Regions from separate parts of the Streptomyces sp. NPDC057617 genome, predicted to be linked through region 3. Evidence: riboswitches for the same ligand, from Rfam matches in the RefSeq annotation. Region 3 holds a riboswitch; each other region holds the start of a gene.
The links. A riboswitch is a leader RNA that binds a small molecule or an ion and turns the genes downstream of it on or off. The one in region 3 is predicted to bind cobalamin.
Positions count from the first base shown of each region.

Region 1 (7,500 bases), on a different contig from region 3:
GCTGGTTGAACAGTTCCAGCCCGATGCCCGCCACCTCCGCGAAGGACGAGCCGCCGGGCCCGTACCCGAACCGCTGGAAGACCACATTCACCGAGGGGTGCGGCACCACCTGCGAGACATACGGCTGGGCCAGATCCCAGTCGATCAGCCAGTAGTGCTCCAGATACGGCCGCAGGGGCGGTGCCGGTTCGCGGCGCCGGAACCGTACGCGCGCGAAAAGTCCGGGGGCGTCGACGATGCCCCGGGTGTCGCGCCGCGGACCTGCCATGGCCGGATCCTATGCCGCGTTTGTCCGCCGCGGCCTGTCGTGTTTGCTGTCGTGTTTGTTCAAGACGGCCGACGGCGGCGGTTCGTACGGTCGGGCCATGAGCGACAAGATCAGCAGACTGTTGGAGGCGGCGGCGGACCGTACCGTCACCGTCGTCCGTGGCATCACCGATGAGCAGCTCGGCGCGCCGACGCCGTGCAGCGAGTACGACGTACGCGCGCTGGCGGCCCATCTCCTCCAGGTCGTCGTGAACTTCCAGGCGCTGGCGGCGAAGAAGGAAGCCGACTTCGGGGTCCCGCCCGAGCCTCTGGAGGGAGCGTGGCGCGAGCGGTTCGCGGAGGAGACCGTACGGCTCATCGACGCGTGGGACGCGCCGGGCGCCGAGGAGGGCACCTCGGGGGCCATGGGGTTTCCGGCCAGGACGGTCGGCGCGATGGTGCTCGGCGATCTGACCGTGCACGGGTGGGATCTGGCACGGGCGACGGGGCAGCCGTACGAGCCGGCCGGGGTGCTTCTGGATGTGGTCGGGGAGGAGTTCAGGGCTCTGGCGCCGATGGGGCGGAAGATGGGGGTGTTCGGGGAGCCGGTGCCGGTGGCGGAGGACGCGAGTCCGTTCGATGCGCTGCTGGCCGCGATGGGCCGAGACCCGGGCTGGGCCCGGCCGTAGCGGGTGCGCCGGCCGGTCAGGGGGCGGTCGTGTGCAGGGGGCGGCCGCCGAGGAGATTCCACCGGCCGCCGCGCCCGCTGAGCTCGACGGCGGACAGCGGCTGTATGTCGATCCGCCAGAACGACCGGGGGCCGGCGCCGAGGGCGTGGACCGCGGCGGCGCGGATGATGTCCGGCTCGGCCACGGCGATGACGTGCCTACTGCCTGCTGATTCGGAACCCAGCGTGTCCAGCCAGTGGGCGACGCGGGTGTGGAAGGTACGCAGGGACTCCCCGCCGTGCGGCGCGGCGGCCGGGTCGGAGAGCCACGCGGCGACCGACTCCGGTTCCGCGGCGGTCACTTCGTCGAGCGTCCGGCCCTGCCAGCGGCCCATCGCACAGGGCGCGAGGTCCGGCAGCGGCGCGGCGTCCAGGCCGAGGACCTCGGCGGTACGGCGGCAGCGCGCCGAGGGGGAGACGTACAGGGTGGCGGTGGCGGTACGGGGGAAGCTCTCCCGTACCGCTTCGGCCTGCCGGAGCCCGAGCGGATCGAGGGCGTCCAGCGGATCCAGGGCGTCGGTCGCGGTCGCGGTTCCGGAGGTGTCGGTGACTGTCCCGGAGGTCTCGATGTCGGGCTCAACGGCCTCAGTAGGTTCCGTCGTGGCGAAACGGGCCTCGCGCAGCGCTGTGCTGATGGCCGGTGAGATGAACATCACCCGGGTCGTCATACGGCTCTCCTCGCTCCGGGCCTGCCGGGCCCGCCCTCCAAGCCTGCCCGGCCCGCCAGTTGGGCCTGTCTCCCGATCGGGCGGGGCGCCCAGTCGGGCCGGTCCGCCGGTCGGGGTTCCCTCGCGGGCCCGCCGTCGGTCGGGGCCGCGCCGAGGGCCTCTTGGCCGGTCTGCCGGATCGCGGTACCTTCACGTCGGTATATACGACGGCAAGACGGAAGTCCGGTGAGAGTCCGGCACGGTCGCGCCACTGTATGCCGGGTGCCGGCCGCCGCGTAACAGCGCGGTGGCGGTGCGGAGCCCGGTGAGTCAGACCCGACGGCCGTCGTTCGAGCTCCACTGAATGGGACGCGAGTTCCCCAAGGAGGTTCCGTCATGGCTGAGTCCATCGCGCCGCCGGTCGTTCCGTCCGTCACCACCGGTGCCGGCGCCACCGCTCCGGTGACACCGCTTCCACTGCGCGCGGTGCTGCCGTGGGCCGTGTTCGTGGGCACCCTGATGCTGGTCCTGTTCTACTTCGTCGGCGCCGAACAGGGTGCCACCTCGGTGTTCTCGGGGGAGGGCGTGCACGAGTGGGTGCATGACGGCCGTCATCTGCTCGGATTCCCCTGTCACTGACGGCTGACGGAGATCACGCACATGCATGCCTCCACCGTCAGAACTCTCCTGGTCCGCGGCATGGTCGCGGGCGTGCTGGCCGGACTCTTCGCGTTCGCGCTGGCGTATGTGGCCGGTGAGCCCTCCGTACGGGACTCCATCGCGCTGGAGGAGACCCAGTCCGCACCGGCGGCGCACGAGCACGCCGGGCACACCGCGGCGGAGCAGCCGGCAGAGGAGGAAGAGGAGCTGGTCAGCAGGCCGGTCCAGTCGACGTTCGGGCTGGCCACCGGTGTCCTGGTGTACGGAGTGGCCCTCGGCGGCATCGCCTCGCTGGTCTTCTCCGTCTGTCTGGGCAGGATCGGCCGGTTCGGGCCGAGGGCGACCGCGGCGCTGGTCGCGGGCGCGGCCTTCACCACGGTCTATCTGGTGCCGTTCCTGAAGTATCCGGCGACCCCGCCCGCGGTGGGCAACCCGGACACCATCGGCAAGCGCACCACGCTCTTCTTCCTGATGATCGTGCTCAGTGTGCTGCTGGCCGTCATCGCCGTCATCGCGGGCCGGAGGCTCGCTCCGAGACTGGGCAACTGGAACGCGTCCGTCGTCGCCGGAGCCGGATATGTGGCCGCCGTGGCGGTCGCGTGTCTTGTCCTGCCCGCCAACTCCGATGCCGTACGGGAAACCTTCCCGGCGGCTCTCCTCTGGGAATTCCGGCTCGCCTCGCTGGGTGTACAGGCGCTGTTGTGGACGGCCTTCGGGCTGATCTTCGGGGCGCTGGCGGAGCGGGTGCTCGCGCCGCGGGCCGCGCGGGCCGCCTCGGGTACGGGACCGGGGACGGGAGCTGACGGGGTGACGCCGCCGGTGGGCAGCGCGCGTTGAGACCCAGCACACCGGTGTCGCCCGTGACCGTCGTCGGGATCGGTGCCGACGGCTGGGCCGGACTTTCCGCGCCCGGTCGGGCGGCACTGCGCGCGGCCGACGTGATCGTGGGCGGCGCCCGGCAGTTGGAGCTGCTGCCGCGCGACGAGTGCGCGGCGGAACGGGTGGTGTGGCCCTCGCCGCTGCGGCCCGCCGTACCGGGGGTGCTCGCGGCTCATGCCGGGCGGCGGCTGTGCGTACTGGCCAGTGGGGACCCGATGTTCTACGGGATCGGGCGGACGCTCATGGAAGTTACGGGGGCGGAGGCGGCAGCGGGGGCTGTGGCGGGGGCCGGGGCTGGGGCGCTGCGCGTGCTGCCGCATCCGTCGTCCGTCTCGTACGCCTGCGCCCGGCTCGGCTGGCCGGTGGAGGACACGGAGGTCGTCACCCTGGTCGGCCGGCCCGTCGAGCGGCTCGCCGCAGCGCTGTACGACGGCCGCCGGGTCCTGGTGCTCAGCGCGGGCGCGGCGACTCCGGCCGAGGTGGCGGCGCTGCTGCGGGACCGGGGGTACGGGCCGAGCCGTATGCACGTACTCGAACAGCTCGGCGGGGAACGGGAACGGCGGACGGAGGGCCTCGCGCAGGACTGGGCGGGCGGGGTTGTCTCTGTTCCTGCGTTTGATCCGCTGAATGTGGTGGCCGTCGAGTGCCGTCGCGCGCCGGACGCGCTGCGGCTCGGCGCCGTACCGGGCCTGCCTGACACGGCGTACGAGCACGACGGCCAGCTCACCAAGCGCCATGTCCGCGCCGCCACACTGGCCGCGCTGGCGCCCGCGCCGGGGGAGCTGCTGTGGGACATCGGCGGCGGGTCGGGCTCGATCGCGGTCGAGTGGATGCGTACGCACCGGTCCTGCCGGGCGGTGTCCGTCGAGCGGGATCCCATACGGGCGGAGCGCATCGGCCGCAACGCGCGGGCGCTCGGCGTCCCCGGCCTGCGGATCGTCACCGGCGCCGCGCCCGGCGCGCTGGCGGGACTACCGGTGCCGGACGCGGTGTTCGTCGGGGGCGGGCTGACCGCGCCGGGCCTGCTGGACGCCTGCTGGGACGCGCTGCCCACGGGCGGCCGGCTGGTCGCGAACACGGTGACGCTGGAGTCCGAGGCGCTGCTGGCGCGGTGGTACGGCCGCTTCGGCGGCGAACTGGTACGGCTGGCCGTCGCGCACGCCGTACCGGTGGGCGGGTTCACCGGCTGGCGGCAGGCGATGCCGGTGACGCAGTGGGCGGTGACGAAGGGGTCGGGTGCGGGTCCGAGTCCGGGCGCGGGCGCGGGTGCAGATTCAGATCCAGATCCGGACGCGGCTCCGGGGCCGCACGCAGGACCTCTGAACGTTCATTCAGGAGAACAACGATGACCGTGTACTTCATCGGCGCCGGCCCCGGTGCCGCCGATCTGATCACCCTGCGCGGCGCCCGCAGACTCGCCGCCTGCGGTGTGTGCCTGTACGCGGGGAGCCTGGTGCCGCGCGAACTGCTCGCCGAGTGCCCGCCGGGCGCCCGGCTGATCGACACCGCGCGCATGGACCTGGACGCGATCACCGCGGAACTGGTCCGGGCCCACGAGGAGGGCCAGGACGTGGCCCGGCTGCACTCCGGCGACCCGTCGGTCTTCAGCGCGGTCGCCGAGCAGATGCGACGGCTGGACGCGGCGGGCGTGCCGTACGAAGTGATCCCGGGCGTACCGGCCTTCGCGGCGGCGGCCGCGGCATTGAAGCGCGAGCTGACGGTGCCGACGGTCGGCCAGACGGTCATCCTCACCCGTATCGCCCAGCAGGCCACCCCCATGCCGGACGGCGAGGACCTGGCGACACTCGGCCGCAGCGGAGCCCTCCTGGTCCTGCACCTGGCGGCGCGGTACGTGGACCGCGTGGTACGAGAACTCCTCCCCCACTACGGCCCGTCCTGCCCGGCCGCGGTGGTGGCCATGGCATCCCGCCCGGACGAACTGATCCTGCGCGGCACGCTGGCCGACATCGCGGACCGGGTGAAAGAGGCGGGGGTGGTACGGACGGCGGTGATCCTGGTGGGCCGGACGCTGACGGCGGAACAGTTCCGCGACAGCCATCTGTACTCGGCGGAGCGGGAGAGGAACTGCGCGCCGGGGCAGCACGTCGCCCGCTGATGCCGAATCGCCGCGGCATGAAGGCGCGGTGTCACCGCGGCGTGCGGGGACACCGCGGCCGGGCCGGACGCGCATGGTGTTCCGCTGGGCAGCGCTGCCGGGGGCCGGCGCCCGGAGACGAGCCGCGTCAGTCGACTCCCCTGAGATAGACACGGCTGTTCCGGTCGTCGAGCGGGTGCACCGCTACCTGAAGAGAGTTGAGCTGTCCCTCGCACGGAGCGCAGACCTGCCCCTCCCGGACCTCCGGAAGCGTCTCGGGCTCCGCGAGGCCCAGATGGGAGAAGGGCGTCGTGGGTGCGTAGGACTGCTGGAGCGGTTTGTCCCGCTGTGTCAGAGCGTTTTCCGGGGCGAGTTCGCCGATGAAAGCGTCCACGTCCGGGGTGGGCAACGTAAAGGCCAGTAGCAGCCCGTCGTCCTGGAAGCCGTTCTGGTACGCGGCCCGTCGGTCGCTGGCCTTGGCGGGGATCTTGACGCCGAGCTGTCGGCTGACGCTCGCCGGGGTCGCGTCCTCGGCCCAGTCGGGCACCTGGCGGCGTGCGTCGGCGGGGTCTGCCGGGGCGGCGGTGGAGCAGGCGGCCAGCGCGGACCACAGGAGGACGATCGCTCCAAGGGCCGACGCGCCGCGCGCCCGGGACCCGGCCTTCATCGGACCTCCGACAGTGTTGTTCTTCACCGTATTCCTTCGCGCCCCGGGTCCTGACGTGTCCCCTCGCGGCCCGGGTCCGGGGGGTCGGGCAACTGCGCGGGTTCCGAGCCCAGTTGGAGGTGCTGCGTCGAACCGCTGCCCCTCATGTCGAACTCCCTGGCCAGACCCGTGGTGTGCAGTCGGGCCATGTCGGCGTCGGTCACCGTGGTCGGGCCGATCGGAGTGGCCTTGCCGGCGTCCCAGTTGTACCGGTCCCACACGTTCACCTGGTAATCGAGGGTTACTTGGGGCCGGCCGTCCGCTCCGGGAACCACGGTGACCGCACCCGTGGTGTTGGTCATGCCGGTGAGGGTGTCGGCGTACCACCGCATCAGATCGAGCCTCGCCTGACCCGGGCCCTCCGGGGTGCACTGCGCCTCCATCACCGTGACACGCCCGCACTCGCCGTCGGAGACCAGGAAACCGGCCCTCCTCGCCTCGGCCGTGAGATCCTCGGCCCGGCGCCGCAACCCCCGCAGTTCGGTGTGGGCGTCGTCGAGCCGCGGCGATGGCCGCGTCCTCGCGGGCGTGTGCTCCCGCCGAGTAGTCCAGATGGTTGGAGATGTGCGCGCACGCCTGCAGAACTCTCTTCACCTGGGCCATCTGTACTCGGCGGAGCGGGAGCGGCCGTGCGAGGCTAATTCGGCGGTGGTGGCCGAGGGGGGCGCGATCGGCTCGTAAACTGCCGGGCCAGGAAGGGCGTTTCCCGCGCGTGCGGGGCTGGTCCCGTCTCACCGTGCTGCGCGGCCCTGAGCCACGTGTGCTCCCCGCGTCCGCGGGGCTCCTACCTCACCTCGCTCCGCCCCACCACCGCGCCCGCTCTGTCGATGCAGATCACGTCCACCGCCACCGGCGCGCCCCGCAGGACCCTCAGTGCCTCGTCCCGGGCGCGCTCGGCGACCGCGTCGCCGAGACGTATGCCCTGGGACTGGCACAACTCCAGTGCCGCGAGGCCCGTGTTCGCCTCGGAGACTGCCGTCGCCAGTGCCGCGTCCGCGCCCGCTGAAGTCGCCAGGGTCGCGAGGAAGGGCTTGTTCACCTGGGAGCGGGACGAGTGGAGGTCCAGGTGGCCCGCTGCCAGTTTGGAGAGTTTCGCGAAGCCGCCGCAGAGCGTGAGGCGGGGGACCGGGTGGCGGCGGAGGTACGTGAGGACCGCGCCCGCGAAGTCGCCCATGTCCAGCAGCGCGTCCTCGGGCAGGGCGTAGGCCGTGCGTACCGTCCGCTCGGACGTCGAACCCGTACAGCCCGCCACATGCGTACGCCCCGCCGCGCGTGCCACGTCCACGCCCCGGCGGATCGAGTCGATCCAGGCGGAGCAGGAGTAGGGGACCACGATGCCCGTCGTACCGAGGATGGAGAGGCCGCCCAGGATGCCCAGCCTCGGGTTCCAGGTGGAGCGGGCGATCTCCTCGCCGTTGTCCACCGAGACGGTTATCTCGACGTCGCCCGTACCGCCGTGGCGCTGCGCCACCTCCGCGATCTGCGCGCGCATGAGCTGACGCGGAACCGGGTTGATCGCCGGTTCGCCCACTGCCAGCGG
Region 1 covers NZ_JBHVGV010000017.1:98,229-105,728, reverse strand. The annotation lists gene ACFU9P_RS31680 (DUF6597 domain-containing transcriptional factor) at 1-268, opposite strand, end outside; gene ACFU9P_RS31675 (TIGR03086 family metal-binding protein) at 366-935, shown strand; gene ACFU9P_RS31670 (histidine phosphatase family protein) at 952-1,641, opposite strand; cobalamin riboswitch at 1,819-1,977, shown strand; gene ACFU9P_RS31665 (CbtB-domain containing protein) at 2,017-2,259, shown strand; gene ACFU9P_RS31660 (CbtA family protein) at 2,281-3,117, shown strand; gene cbiE (precorrin-6y C5,15-methyltransferase (decarboxylating) subunit CbiE) at 3,141-4,508, shown strand; gene cobM (precorrin-4 C(11)-methyltransferase) at 4,505-5,275, shown strand; gene ACFU9P_RS31645 (hypothetical protein) at 5,403-5,948, opposite strand; gene ACFU9P_RS31640 (hypothetical protein) at 5,945-6,430, opposite strand; gene ACFU9P_RS31635 (cobalt-precorrin-5B (C(1))-methyltransferase) at 6,745-7,500, opposite strand, start outside.
Region 1: linked by a shared signal. The riboswitch ahead of ACFU9P_RS31665 (CbtB-domain containing protein) and the one ahead of ACFU9P_RS08660 (ribonucleoside-diphosphate reductase subunit alpha) in region 3 are both predicted to bind cobalamin.

Region 2 (7,500 bases), on a different contig from region 3:
GTACCGTGCCGCGCTCGACGGCCCCGGTGACGACCGTGCCGCGCCCGGTGATGGTGAGCACGTTCTCCACCGGGAGCAGGAACGGCGCGTCCGTGTACCTGACGGGCATCGGCACATACGTGTCGACGGCGTCGAGCAGCGCCTCCACGGCCGCGGTCCAGCGCGGGTCGCCCTCCAGGGCACGCAGCCCCGACACCCGGACGACGGGCGCCGCGTCACCGCCGTACCCGTGCTCGGTGAGCAGCTCGCGCACCTCCAGCTCGACCAGGTCGGTCAGCTCGTCGTCACCCGCGTCGGCCTTGTTGAGAGCGACGACGATGTGGTTGACGCCGACCTGGCGGGCGAGCAGGACGTGCTCGGCGGTCTGCGGCATGATCCCGTCGAGCGCGGAGACGACGAGGATCGCCCCGTCGAGCTGGGCCGCGCCGGTCACCATGTTCTTGATGTAGTCGGCGTGGCCCGGCATGTCCACATGGGCGTAGTGCCGGGTGTCCGTCTCGTACTCGACGTGCGAGATGTTGATGGTGATCCCGCGGGCGGCCTCCTCCGGGGCCCGGTCGATCCGGTCGAACGGTACGAAGGAGCTGGTCCCGCGGGCGCTGAGGACCTTGGTGATGGCGGCGGTCAGGGTGGTCTTGCCGTGGTCGACATGGCCCATGGTGCCGATGTTCAGGTGCGGCTTGGTGCGCACGTATGCCGTCTTGGGCATGGTTCGCTGGTTCCTTCCCGGAACTCGAAGCTGAGAGGGACCCCCGGGCCTTGCCGACCCTCCCCCTGCGGGGTCCGCCGGACGATCCGGGAAGGGTCAGCTTCGGGCGCCGCCGGAGGACGCTGCCGCGGCGAATGCCGCTGCGGCATCCGCTGCCGCCGCGAAGGCATCCGCCGCGACAACGGCCGCGGCGGGTGCGACAGGCGCGGCCGTGCACGCCACGAGGAAGACGGCAGCCTCCGGCGCGTCCGCGACTGCGGACGGCGCTGCGGGGAAGGCGTACCGGACCATGTCCCAGATCCTCGCCCAGGCCCGGCCGATGCGTCGAACGATTTTCCGCCGGGCCGCAGTTGGCCGACTCCAGCCGTGGGACCGGCCGAGGCGCGGCTGACCGGCGCGTTCTTCGGCCCGGTGTGCCCGGGTTGCGCCGGACACGCGCCGGACGGGAGGCGTCCGTCACCTGGTCCCCGGCGACCGGACATCTTCGTCGGTTACGCTCCCCGCGTGCTCGACACCGCCCCCCGGTCCTCGCGAAGCCTCGCGCTCCGTTGCTACCGGGCACTCCTCTCGCCCTGGGCGAGATTCGCCGTTCTCGTGGTGCTGCTCGGCGCCGCGGCCACGGTGGTGCTGCTGTACGAGCCGCAGAAGCTGCTCTCCGACGGCTGGCTGCCGCGTGTCGGCGGAGGCGTCGCCGTGGTGCTGTTCACCGTGGGGTACGGGCTGTGCGCCACGGCGTTCGTACCGCGCCCGCTGCTCAACATCGCCTCCGGCGCGCTCCTCGGCTCGTACCTCGGGCTGGTCGCCGCGCTGGCCGGGACGGTGCTGAGCGCGGCCATGTCCTTCGGGCTCGGGCGCCTCCTCGGCCAGGACGCGCTCCGCCCGCTGCTGCGGGGCCGCTGGCTGAAGGCGATAGACCGTCAGCTCAGCACCCACAGCTTCCGGTCGATGCTGATCATCCGGCTCTTCCCCGGTGTGCCGTTCGCCCCGATCAACTACGGTGCGGCCGTCTCCCGGATGCGGTGGACACCGTTCCTGCTGGCGACCCTGATCGGTTCGGTCCCCAACAACGCGGCGTATGTGGTCGCGGGCAGCCGGGCCGCCTCGCCGACCTCGCCGGTGTTCCTGGCCGCGATGGGGTTCATCGTGGTCAGCGGGCTGGTCGCGGCGGTGGTCGCCTGGCGCAAGCGCCACCACCTCCGCCGCTGACCGCACCCCTCACGCTTCTGTCAGACCCCGGCCGCCAGTCCGAGGTCGCCGCCCGGCGGCGGGGCGAAGAACCGCGCCACATCCGCCTCCGTGACCTGCGCCAGCTCCTTCGGTGACCAGCGCGGCCTGCGGTCCTTGTCGATGACCTGCGCCCTGATCCCCTCCAGCAGATCGGGCGTCGCCAGCGCGGCACACGAGGCCCGGTACTCCTGGTCGAGCGCCTCCTCCAGCGTCGGCAGCGGACGGGCCCGGCGCAGCGCTTCGAGCGTCGCCTTGAGCGCGGTGGGCGACCGGGTCAGGATCGTCTCGGCGGCCTCCTTCGCCGCGGGCAGACCGGTGGCGAGCAGCCGCTCGACGATCTCCTCGACCGTGCCGGCCGCGTAGCAGGGGTCGATCCACTCACGGTCCGCGGCGAGTTGGCCCTCGGGCGCGGCCGTCCCGTACCCCCGTACCGTTTCGGTGACGTGCGCCGCCTCGCGTACGTCGGGGCCGGCGAGGGCGGTCCGTACGGCGTCCAGCCGCTCCGAGGGTACGAAGTGATCCGCGAGGCCGCAGAGCAGTGCGTCGGCCGCGCCCACCGCCCGCCCTGTGAGGGCGAGATGGGTGCCCAACTCGCCCGGCGCGCGCGAGAGGAGATACGTGCCACCGACATCGGGGACGAGGCCGATGCCGGTCTCGGGCATGGCGACCGCCGACCGTTCGGTGACGATCCGGACGGTGCCGTGCGCCGACACACCGACGCCGCCGCCCATCACAATGCCGTCCATCAGCGCCACATAGGGCTTGGGGAAGCGGGCGATCCGGGCGTTGAGCCGGTACTCGTCGCGCCAGAAGGCGGGTGAGGCGGCGCCGCCGGTGCGCGCGTCCTCATGGATCGCGCGGATGTCGCCGCCGGCGCACAGCCCGCGCTCGCCGGCGCCCGAGATGATCACCGCCGTCACACTCTCGTCGTCCTCCCACCGGGCGAGCGCCTCGGAGATCCGCAGCACCATGGGGTGGGTGAGGGCGTTGAGCGCGCGGGGCCGGTTGAGCGTGATACGGGCGGTACGGCCCGCCCGGCCGAGCAGTACCGGTTCGTCTTCGTGGACCATGGCGCCAGTATTCAGGACCCACGTTTCGAGCAGGTCGCGTTCCGGACCTATGCTGGACGCGCAGTCGGTTCGCCCTGCCCGCCAGGCAGGCGCGTCGCAAGAGGGAACCCGGTGGGAATCCGGGACTGCCCCGCAGCGGTGAGTGGGAACGACCGCCGTCATACGCACTGGACGCACCGCGTCCGGGAAGCGACGGCCAGTAGGTGCCTTGTCCGCGTACGCACATCGCGTACGGCCACGAGGCGCGCCCGCGAGTCCGAAGACCTGCCACTGCCCGTGTGCGAGGACCGCGCACGGAGATCTCGGTGACCTCGTGGGCGGGTCGGCGGATACGGGCGGGCGCGCGCCACATGGCTGCGTCGCACATGGCGGTACGCAACATGGCTGCGTCGCACATAGCTGCGCGGCACATGGCTGCGCGGCACATGGCTGCACAGCACATAGGTGCACGGCATATATGTGCGCCGCACATGGCAGTGCGGCACATGGTGTGCGGCACCCGCCCCGGCCTCCGTTCCTTCGCTGCACACGAGTTCCGCCGGGATCGTTCCCGTACGACTCGCGAAGGAGAGTCCCGTGACACCCACGTCCGCAGCCGCGGCATCCCGGTCGGACCGGCCGGGTCAGAGGCCCGCGCCCATGCCCAGGTCCACCGTCCATGGCTACCCCCGCCAGGGCGCCGACCGGGAACTGAAGAAGGCGATCGAGGGGTACTGGAAGGGCCGGGTCACCGCGGACGCGCTGCGGGAGACCGCCGCCGGGCTGCGCCGCGACACCTGGCGCGAACTGGCCGGCGCCGGACTCGACGAAGTGCCCACCGGCCACTTCTCGTACTACGACCATGTGCTCGACACCAGCGTCATGGTCGGCGCGGTCCCGGCCAGGCACCGGGCCGCCGTCGAGGCCGACGCGCTCGGCGGCTACTTCGCCATGGCGCGTGGCGCCCAGGACGCCGCGCCGCTGGAGATGACCAAGTGGTTCGACACCAACTACCACTATCTCGTCCCCGAGTTGGGCCCGGACACGGTCTTCAGCGCCGACTCCGCGAAGCAGAGCGGCGAGCTGCGCGAGGCCCTCGCGCTCGGCCACACCGGCGCCCGGCCGGTGCTGCTCGGCCCCGTCACCTATCTGCTGCTCGCCAAGCCCGCGCCCGGGGTGGCCGCCGGATTCGAGCCGCTCACCCTGCTCGACCGGCTGCTTCCGGTGTACGCGGAAGTGCTGGCCGATCTGCGGGCGGCCGGCGCCGAGTGGGCACAGCTCGACGAGCCCGCCCTGGTCCAGGACCGTACGCCCGCCGAACTGGACGCGGTCGCCCGCGCCTACCGCCGCCTCGGCGCGCTGACCGACCGGCCCCGGCTGCTGGTCGCCTCGTACTTCGACCGGCTCGGCGAGGCCCTGCCCGTACTGGCGAAGGCGCCCGTGGAGGGGCTCGCGCTGGACTTCACCGGCCCCGCCGCCGCCAATCTCGCCGATCTCGCGGCGGTCGGCGGACTGCCCGGCAAGCGCCTCGTCGCCGGGGTGGTGGACGGGCGCAATGTGTGGATCAACGATCTCGCGGCCTCGCTGACCACCCTCGCGACCCTGCTCGGTCTCGCCGAGCGGGTCGATGTGTCGACATCCTGCTCGCTGCTCCACGTCCCGCTGGACACCGCAGCCGAGAAGGATCTCGATCCGCTGCTCACCCGCTGGCTGGCCTTCGCCCGCCAGAAGACCGACGAGGTCGTCACCCTCGCCCGCGGTCTCGCACGGGGCACGGACACCGTCGCCGCCCGGCTGGCGGCGAACCGCGCCGATCTGGCGTCCCGGACCTCCTCTGGCGTCACCCACGATCCCGTCGTACGGGCCCGCTGCGCGGCCGTGACGGACGCGGACGCCCGCCGGGAGCAGCCGTACACCGAGCGCGCCGCCGCGCAGCACGAGCGGCTCGGACTGCCGCCACTGCCGACGACGACCGTCGGATCGTTCCCGCAGACCGCCGAGTTGCGCACCGCCCGCGCCGAACTGCGGGCGGGGCGGCGGGACATGGCTCACTACGACGAGCGCGTCCGGGCCGAGATCCGCGAGGTGATCGCCTTCCAGGAGAAGTCCGGCATCGATGTCCTGGTGCACGGCGAGCCCGAACGCGACGACATGGTGCGGTACTTCGCCGAGCGCCTCACCGGATTCCTGGTCACCCGGCACGGCTGGGTCCAGTCGTACGGCACCCGCTATGTCCGGCCGCCGGTCCTCGCGGGGGATGTCTCCCGGCCCGCCCCGATGACCGTGGACACCATCTCGTACGCACAGTCGCTGACCACCCGGCCCGTCAAGGGAATGCTGACCGGGCCCGTCACCATGCTGGCCTGGTCGTTCGTCCGCGACGACCAGCCGCGCGGCGCGACCGCCCGGCAGGTGGCGCTCGCGCTGCGGGACGAGGTGGCGGATCTGGAGGCGGCGGGTACGGCCGTGATCCAGGTCGACGAACCGGCCCTGCGCGAGACCCTGCCCCTGCGCGCGGCGGACCGGCCGGCGTATCTGGACTGGGCCACCGAGGCGTTCCGGCTGACGACCTCCGGGGTCCGTCCGGACACCCAGATCCATACGCACATGTGCTACGCGGAGTTCGGCGACATCCTCCCGGCGATCGAGGATCTGGACGCCGATGTGATCAGCCTGGAGGCGGCCCGTTCCGGTATGCGGGTCGCCGGCGAACTGGCGGCGGCGGGCTATCCGCGCGAGGCGGGACCCGGGGTGTACGACATCCACTCGCCACGGGTGCCCTCGGCCGAGGAGATGACCGCCCTGCTGGCCGAGGGACTTGAGGCGATCCCGCCGGAGCGGCTGTGGGTCAACCCCGACTGCGGGCTGAAGACCCGGAGCTGGGCGGAGGTACGTACGTCCCTGGAGAACCTGGTCGCCGCGGCCCGGCGCACCCGGGGGCTGGTCTCCTAACCGGCGGTCTCCCGGACGGCTCCTGGCCGGCTCGGCCGCCCCGGGGCCTCAGGCCGGTCTCACCTCGTCCGGTGAGACCGGATCCGGGGCGGTCCGCGCGGCGGCCGCCCCGGTCTTCTCCGATGTACGGCGGGTCAGTCGCCGTACATCGGGGACGGTCAGGACCGCCGCCGTCAGCAGGACGATCAGCGCCGAGCAGCCCCACAGCGCCGTACTCCGTCCGAAGGCGCTCTCCGCCGGGCCCGCGAGCGCCGTGGCCAGCGGAATCATGCCGACCGAGCCCAGCCAGTCGTAGGCGGACACGCGGGACAGCTTGTCCTCCGGGATCTCCTGGTGCAGCGAGGTCATCCACGAGACACCGAAGACCTCGACGGAGACGCCCGTCAGGAACATCACCACCGCCAGCCCCACGACGGGCAGCGGCACCGCGAGCCCGGCCGAGGGCAGGGCCAGCGGGAAGACACCGAGGGTGCCCGCGAGCAGCATCCGGCGCGGGCGCCAGCGCATCATCAGCAGCGCGCCGCCGACCGTACCCGCGCCGAAGGCCGCCAGCGCCAGGCCCCAGGGGCCCGGACCGCCGAGTTCGTCCCGGGCGACCAGCGGCCCGTACACCGCCTCGGCCGCCGAGACCATCGCGTTGACCACCGCGAACTGGACGACGATGCTCCACAGCCAGGGCCGGCCGGTGACCTCCCGCCAGCCGTCCCGCAGATCGGCGAGCATCCCCTCGCCCGGCCCGCGCGGCGGTATATGGCTCACATCGAGGAAGGCGCGCATCGACCCCGCGACCAGGAAGGCGGCGGCGTCGATGGCGAGGACCCAGCCCGGCCCGAACAGCGCGATCAGCGCGCCGCCCAGGGCCGCGCCGCCGATCCCGGCGCCCTGCATCGCCATCCGGTAGAGGGCGAAGGCACGGCCGGCCTGCGCTCCGCTGACGCTGGACATCAGCATGCCCTCGGAGGCCGGGCTGAAGAAGGCGTGGGCGGTGCCGCCCAGCGCGGTCAGCGCCATCATCTGCCACAGCTCCGGCTCGCCCGTGAGGACGAGGACCGCGAAGGACGCCTGCGAAAGGCAGTTGACGGCGTTGGCGGCGACCATCACCCGGTGCCGGGGGAGCCGGTCGGCCAGCGCGCCGCCGATGAGCAGGAAGAGGACGAGCGGGACCGTACGGGCCGCCGCCACCAGCCCCACATCGCCCGCGTCGCCGCCCGACTCCAGCACCGCGAACGCCGCGGCGATCATCGCACCCTGGCTGCCCAGATTGGTGACGATCGCCGCGGCGGTCAGCAGTGTGTAATTGCGGCCGGCCCACTCGGGACGGCGGGCGAGACGGGTGCCACGGGGGCGACGGGGGCTTCTGCCGACGGGAGAGTTCACTCAGGGACTATCGCCGCCCCGGCGCCCGGATGCCAATCGGTTACGGGCCCGGACGCCGGCCGGTCACGAGCGCGGAACGCCGATCGGCTATGACGAGGAGCCCGCCAGCCGTACGGTGCTCAGGATCTGCTTGATCGTCGCGTCCGGCACCTCGTCCGGCACGTCCTTGTTGGCGTACAGCACCCA
Region 2 covers NZ_JBHVGV010000009.1:364,010-371,509, reverse strand. The annotation lists gene tuf (elongation factor Tu) at 1-709, opposite strand, end outside; gene ACFU9P_RS23840 (TVP38/TMEM64 family protein) at 1,214-1,915, shown strand; gene ACFU9P_RS23835 (enoyl-CoA hydratase/isomerase family protein) at 1,936-3,006, opposite strand; cobalamin riboswitch at 3,055-3,293, shown strand; gene metE (5-methyltetrahydropteroyltriglutamate--homocysteine S-methyltransferase) at 3,646-5,937, shown strand; gene ACFU9P_RS23825 (MFS transporter) at 5,986-7,314, opposite strand; gene ACFU9P_RS23820 (hypothetical protein) at 7,402-7,500, opposite strand, start outside.
Region 2: linked by a shared signal. The riboswitch ahead of metE (5-methyltetrahydropteroyltriglutamate--homocysteine S-methyltransferase) and the one ahead of ACFU9P_RS08660 (ribonucleoside-diphosphate reductase subunit alpha) in region 3 are both predicted to bind cobalamin.

Region 3 (7,500 bases):
CCTTCGGAGACCCGCGCTACGGTTACCGGCGGATCGGCTGCTTTCATGTCGGCGGCACTCACTGTGCTGGCCTTCCGTTCGGACCTGGTACCGGAGGACGGGGGGCGCCGGGCCCATGGTTGGGCCCGCCACCCCCCGCGGGTCCTGTCCGGCCGGCCTCAGCGGGCCGGACAGGACCGGGCGATCAACGGGTCGTGACTCCTGGTCAGGACTCCTGGTTGATCAGCTCGTTGATCTCCGCGTCGGCCGCCTTCGTGGCCTCGGCCACCGACTTGCCCTTGATGATGTCGAGCAGCATCACCTCAAGGGTTTCCTTCTTCTCGATGGCGGTCCAGCCCGGGGCGATCGGGGTGAACCAGGCGTCCGGTACGGCGTTGGCGATCGGCGCGGTCTCCGGCTTGGCCTTCAGCGGTTCGAGCTGCTTGGTGTTGTTCGGCAGGATGTTCTTGGAGGCGAGGACGTCCTGCGACTTGGCGCTGGTGAAGGCCGCTATCCACTCCTCGCCGAGGTCCTGGACCTTGGACTTGGAGATGGTGGCGAGGTCGGAGCCGCCGATGAAGGACGGCAGGGCCTTGCCGTCGGGGCCGGGCATACCGGCCGTACCGATCTTGTCCTTCAGCTTCGGGTTGCCGTTCGCGGCGGAGTCGACGACGCTGCCGGCCTCCCAGCCGTTGCCGTACAGGAGCGCGGTCTTCTCGTTGGCCATGACGTTGGCGTGGTCCGCCTCGTCCTTGGTCTTGTCGCCGTGGTTGTACTTGTTCACCAGGTCGACGAAGTGCTGGATGCCCTTCTGGGCCTCGGGGGTGGAGAGGCTGGCCTTCCACTCCTTGGCGCCCTCGTCGTACGTGGCCACCTTGCCGCCGTACGCCGCGACGTACGAGAGCGCCGCGTACCAGTAGCGGCCCGGCAGGTAGAGCGGCGAGAAGGCCTTGTCCTTGCCGTACTTGTCGCCGACCTTGTCCAGCGCGGCGGTCAGCTCGGCCTCGGTGGAGGGCAGTACGTCCGAGCCGGTGGCGGCCTTGAACATGTCCTTGTTGTAGATCGCCACGCGGGCACCGGCGTAGTAGGGCACGCAGAACTGCTTGCCCTCGAAGGTGCAGGTGTCCTTCAGACCCTTGATCCAGGTGTCCGAGTTCTCGTACTTGGCCGGGTCGATCTCACCGAGCGCGCCGTTGAGGATGTACGTCATCGTCTCGGTGTTGCCCAGCTCGACGACATCGGGGTACTTGTCGCCGGCGAGCGCCGCGTCGAGCTTCTTGGCCTTGTCCGCCCACTGCTGGTACTGGACGTTGACCTTGACATTCGGGTACTTCGCCTTGAACTGGTCGTTGACGCTCTTGACCAGCTCCGGCCAGGTGCTCTGGGCGTCCGACATCAGCCAGACGGTGAGCGTCTCCTTGCGGTCCTTGGGATCCTTCGACGCCGAGCTGTCTTCCGAGCCACATGCGGCAAGACCGGCCATCATGCCCGCGACGCCGACCGCCGCGATGAGCTTGCGCTTCACGCCACCCTCCTCAGGGATGCCTGCAACCCCTGCCCACCGCGATGAACGCGAAGACGTACGACGAGTACTGCTGGGGCTGGGACCTGGTCTTTAATGGTTTAGACCAGTACGGGGAGCTTGGCCTAGACCTTTAGGGGTGTCAAGGGTGTATAAGAAGGGCAGTCGTGTCCGTTATCGGACCGACACCTGAGGGAGGGCGACGACCCGTGGCCGGACCGTGCCACCATGTGAGCCGCGACAGACGGAGGAGCCGGTGACGGCAGCAGCGCAGGAGTCGGGAAGGCAGGCCATGGCCACGGACGGGGGCGGCAGCGGAAACGGAAGCGGTCCGGAGACCGAGAGCGGGGCCCCCACCCGTACGGCGCGTGTGCCCAAGTATTACCGACTGAAGCGGCACTTGCTCGATATGACGGAGACTCTGCCGCCCGGCACCCCGGTGCCGCCGGAGCGCACGCTCGCCGCCGAGTTCGACACCTCGCGCACCACCGTGCGCCAGGCGCTCCAGGAGCTGGTCGTCGAGGGCAGGCTCGAACGGATCCAGGGCAAGGGCACGTTCGTCGCCAAGCCCAAGGTCTCGCAGGCCCTCCAGCTCACCTCGTACACCGAGGACATGCGCGCCCAGGGCCTGGAGCCGACCTCCCAGCTCCTGGACATCGGCTATGTCACGGCCGACGACACCCTGGCCGGGCTGCTCGACATCACCACCGGCGGGCGGGTGCTGCGGATCGAACGGCTGCGGCTGGCCAGCGGTGAGCCGATGGCCATCGAGACCACGCATCTCTCGGCGAAGCGCTTCCCGGCCCTGCGCCGCTCGCTCGTCAAGTACACCTCTCTCTACACGGCGTTGGCCGAGGTGTACGACGTCCATCTCGCCGAGGCCGAGGAGACCATCGAGACCTCGCTGGCCACTCCGCGCGAGGCCGGGCTGCTCGGTACGGATGTGGGGCTGCCGATGCTGATGCTCTCGCGCCACTCGCTCGACGCCGCCGGAGAGCCGGTGGAGTGGGTGCGCTCGGTCTACCGCGGCGACCGCTACAAGTTCGTGGCACGCCTGAAGCGCCCCGCCCGCTGATCGGCTCGCCCTGACCAACCGGGGTCCGGTTCCTTCGCGTTCGTACCCCGGTCCTTCGCATTCGCGCAGGCTGCTCGGTGTTCGGCCCTACCCCCTCTCATGCCTTTGCCGTAGATTTCCTCGCGCTCATCAATGGCGATCAGTGAGGGGACGGATGCGCTGTGTCAGAAGTGTCAGAGGTTCGTGAAGAAAAGCCGGCGGCGAGCAGACGTCCAGTAGTCACTCCCGTGCGCGTGGTGATAGCGCTCTGCCTCGTCGCGCCCTTTGTGGCGCTGCTCTGGGTCGGCTCGTACGCGAAGACCGAACCCGTCTTCATCGGCATCCCGTTCTTCTACTGGTACCAGATGGCCTGGGTGGTGGTCTCGACCGGACTGACCATGATCGCGTACCAGCTCTGGCAGCGTGACCAGCGCGGCCGTGCGGGAGGTGCGTCGCGATGACCGACGGCGTGAACGGTGTGGCGCTCACCGTCTTCATCCTCTTCTTCGTGGCCGTCACGGTCATGGGCTTCCTGGCCGCGCGCTGGCGCAAGGCCGAGAACGAGCACAGCCTGGACGAATGGGGGCTGGGCGGCCGGTCGTTCGGCACCTGGGTCACCTGGTTCCTGCTCGGCGGCGACCTCTATACGGCGTACACCTTCGTGGCGGTCCCGGCGGCGATCTACGCGGCGGGCGCGGCCGGCTTCTTCGCCGTGCCGTACACCATCCTGGTCTACCCGCTGATCTTCACCTTCCTGCCCCGGCTGTGGTCGGTCTCGCACAAGCACGGGTACGTCACCACCTCCGACTTCGTCCGGGGGCGCTTCGGCTCAAAGGGCCTCTCGCTGGCGGTCGCGGTCACCGGCATCCTCGCGACCATGCCGTACATCGCGCTCCAACTGGTGGGAATCCAGGCGGTGCTCGATGTGATGGGCCTCGGCGGCGGTGAGAACACCAACTGGTTCATCAAGGACCTGCCACTGCTCCTCGCCTTCGGAGTGCTCGCCGCGTACACCTACTCGTCCGGGCTGCGCGCGCCCGCGCTGATCGCCTTTGTGAAGGACACCCTGATCTATCTGGTGATCGCGGTGGCCATCATCTACATCCCCATCAAACTGGGCGGTTTCGACGACATCTTCGCCAAGGCGGGCGAGGCGTTCGCGCAGCCCAATCCGGCGACGGGCGCGCCACGCGGAGCGCTCGTACCGGGCGACGCAGGGCAGTGGGGCTATGCCACCCTGGCGCTCGGCTCCGCGCTCGCGCTCTTCATGTATCCGCACTCCATCACGGCGACGCTCTCCAGCCGCAGCCGCGATGTGATCCGGCGCAACACCACGATCCTGCCGCTGTATTCACTGATGCTGGGGCTGCTGGCGCTGCTGGGCTTCATGGCGATCGCCGCCGGGATCAAGGTGGACAACGGGCAGTTGGCGATCCCGCAGCTCTTCGAGAACATGTTCCCGGCCTGGTTCGCGGGCGTGGCCTTCGCGGCCATCGGGATCGGCGCGCTGGTGCCGGCCGCGATCATGTCGATCGCCGCGGCGAATCTCTTCACCCGCAATATCTACAAGGACTTCATCAGGCCGGACGCGACCCCGGCGCAGGAGACCAAGGTCTCGAAGGTGGTCTCGCTGCTGGTGAAGGTGGGCGCGCTGGTCTTTGTCCTGTCCATGGACAAGACGGTGGCGATCAACTTCCAGTTGCTGGGCGGAATCTGGATCCTCCAGACGATGCCGGCCCTGGTCGGCGGCCTGTTCACCCGCTGGTTCCACCGCTGGGCGCTGCTCGTCGGCTGGGGCGTCGGCATGCTGTACGGGACGGCCGCGGCGTACGGGGTCGCGAGCCCCACCCAGAAGCACTTCGGCGGATCGTCGGCGGAGATCCCGGGGATCAACGAGATCGGCTACATCGGTCTGACGGCGTTCGTGCTGAATGTGGTGGTGACGGTGGTGCTGACGTTCGTGATGCGGGCGGTCAAGGCGCCCGAGGGCGTGGACGAGACGAGCCCGTCGGACTACACGGCGGACGCGGGGGATCCGGGGGTACGGGTCGAGCCGGCGAAGGCGGCTTCGGGCGATCCGGTGCACTGAGGGTCTCGTGTTCCGACCGGGCCGCCGCGGCTTCCTCGCTGGTGAGGAGGGCGCGGCGGCCCGTTGTCGTACCCATGGCGCACACTCGGTGCATGGACTTCACGATCAGAGAGGCCGAGCCCGGGGAGTACGCGCGGCTCGGCGAGATCACCGCGCGGGCGTATCTGGTGGACGGGCACCTGGACTTCGGTGAGGACGACCCGTATCTGTACACGCTGCGGGATGTGGCCACGCGGGCGGCCGAGGCGGAGGTGCTGGCCGCCGTGGACCCGGACGGGACGGTGCTGGGCGGGGTCACCGTTGTCCTGGCCGGCGGGCCCTGGGCGGACATCGCGCAGGACGGCGAGGCCGAGTTCCGGATGCTGGCGGTCGACCGGGCGGCCCGGGGCAGAGGCGTCGGCGAGGCCCTGGTCCGTGCCTGTGTGGCGCGCGCTCAGAACACGGAGGGCTGTATACGGCTGGTCCTCTCGACCCAGGCGTCCATGCGGCAGGCCCACCGGATCTATGAGCGCCTCGGCTTCGTCAGGACCCCCGAGCGGGACTGGGAACCGCTCCCGGAACTCCCGCTGCTCGCCTATGTCCTGGACCTGCCCGGCGCCGCCGACGGTGGTACGCCCGGGGGCGGCTGACCATACCCGACACTACATCTGGGGGGTGGTGCGGCTTCCAGCCACCAGATGTATGCTCGACCTCGCTGTCGACGCAGGGGAATCCGGTGCGAATCCGGAACTGTCCCGCAACGGTGTGCTGTGGTGCGCTTTGCCGTGCCCGCGAGTCCGAGCGCCTGCCGACGGTGCGTCCGGGTCGGCCGATCCGGGCGCCGAGACGTCCGGGCCTCGCGGTTGGGCCGGTGGACGCCGCGCCGCGTGCTGCCCGGGTCCCGGGGGTACGGCGGTGCGCGCCCCCGTATCCCCTCGCGCCGGCCCGGAGCCGAGCGAGGGAGAGCACCACGTGACCATCGCGCCAGCGGATCCGGCGGCAGCCGCTCCGGGAACCACCGGGCCTGATGGACCCGCAGACGGGCCGACCGACGGGCAAATCGGTGAAGCGGCCGACGGACCGGGCGCCGCGCTGCTGCGGGTCCTGGCCGAACTGACCGCCGATCTGCCCGACGCCGACCCCGGCAGAGTGGCCGCCGCCGCACTCCGGGGCCGTAACGCCCGGTCGGACGAGGCCGAGCTGCGCGGGCTCGCCATCGAGGCGGCCGCGGGTCTGATCGCCGAGGACCCGTCGTACTCCCGGCTCGCCGCCCGGCTGCTCGCCCGCGCCATCGTGGAGGAGGCGGCGGGCCAGGGCGCGGTGTCGTTCTCGGCGTCGGTCGCGGTCGGGCACCGCGAGGGCCTGATCGCGGACCGTACGGCCGGTTTTGTCGCGCTGCACGCCGCCCGGCTCGACCGGCTGGCCGATCCGGCGGCGGACGACCGCTTCGGCTACTTCGGGCTGCGTACGCTCCACGACCGCTATCTGCTCAGGCACCCGCTGACCCGCCGGGTGATCGAGACCCCGCAGCACTTCATGCTGCGGGTGGCCGCCGGGCTCGCGGAGGACGAGTCGGCACGGGCGCTGGACGAAGTCGCCGCGCTGTACGGGCTGATGAGCCGGCTGGAGTATCTGCCGTCCTCGCCGACCCTCTTCAACTCCGGTACGCGCCACCCCCAGATGTCGTCCTGCTATCTGCTGGACTCCCCGCTGGACGAGCTGGACTCGATCTACGAGCGGTACCACCAGGTGGCCAGGCTCTCCAAGCACGCGGGCGGCATCGGCATCCCGTACTCCCGTGTCCGCTCGCGCGGTTCACTGATCCGCGGCACCAACGGGCACTCCAACGGCATCGTCCCTTTCCTCCGCACCCTCGACTCCTCGGTCGCCGCGGTCAACCAGGGCGGCCGGCGCAAGGGCGCGGCCTGTGTGTATCTGGAGACCTGGCACGCGGATCTGGAGGAGTTCCTGGAGCTGCGCGACAACACCGGCGAGGACGCCAGGCGTACGCACAACCTCAATCTGGCGCACTGGATCCCGGACGAGTTCATGCGCCGGGTGGAGGCGGACGGCATGTGGTCGCTGTTCTCGCCCTCCGATGTGCCGGAGCTGGTCGATCTGTGGGGCGAGGAGTTCGACGGGGCCTACCGCGACGCGGAGGCGGCGGGCCTGGCCCGCAGGACCGTCCCGGCGCGCGAGCTGTACGGCAGGATGATGCGCACCCTCGCCCAGACCGGCAACGGCTGGATGACCTTCAAGGACGCGGCGAACCGTACGGCCAACCAGACCGGCGAGTCCGGCGCGGTCGTCCACTCGTCCAATCTCTGTACGGAGATCCTGGAGGTGACGGACGACGGCGAGACTGCGGTGTGCAACCTGGGTTCGGTGAACCTGGGGGCGTTCGTGCTGGATCCGGGCGAGCGGGACGCGCCGGGTGCGTCCGGCGACGGGTTCGACTGGGAGCGGCTCGACGAGACCGTCCGTACGGCCGTGACCTTCCTCGACCGGGTCGTGGACATCAACTTCTACCCGACCGAGCAGGCCGGGAACTCCAATGCGAAGTGGCGGCCGGTGGGTCTGGGCGTCATGGGTCTCCAGGACGTCTTCTTCAAGAAGCGGCTCCCCTTCGACTCCCCCGAGGCCGCCGCGCTCTCCACACGGATCGCCGAGCGGATCATGCTCGCCGCGTACGAGGCGTCCTGCGACCTCGCCGAGCGCTCAGGACCGCTGCCCGCCTGGTCCCGGACCCGCGCCGCCCGCGGCGTACTGCACCCCGACCACTACGGCGTGGAGCCGGCCTGGCCGGAGCGCTGGGCGGCGCTCCGCGCCCGTATCGCCTCGACCGGGATGCGCAACGCGCTGCTCCTGGCGATCGCG
Region 3 covers NZ_JBHVGV010000002.1:690,554-698,053, reverse strand. The annotation lists gene ACFU9P_RS08690 (carbohydrate ABC transporter permease) at 1-62, opposite strand, end outside; gene ACFU9P_RS08685 (sugar ABC transporter substrate-binding protein) at 206-1,504, opposite strand; gene ACFU9P_RS08680 (GntR family transcriptional regulator) at 1,794-2,576, shown strand; gene ACFU9P_RS08675 (DUF3311 domain-containing protein) at 2,747-3,016, shown strand; gene mctP (monocarboxylate uptake permease MctP) at 3,013-4,644, shown strand; gene ACFU9P_RS08665 (GNAT family N-acetyltransferase) at 4,737-5,273, shown strand; cobalamin riboswitch at 5,309-5,451, shown strand; gene ACFU9P_RS08660 (ribonucleoside-diphosphate reductase subunit alpha) at 5,596-7,500, shown strand, end outside.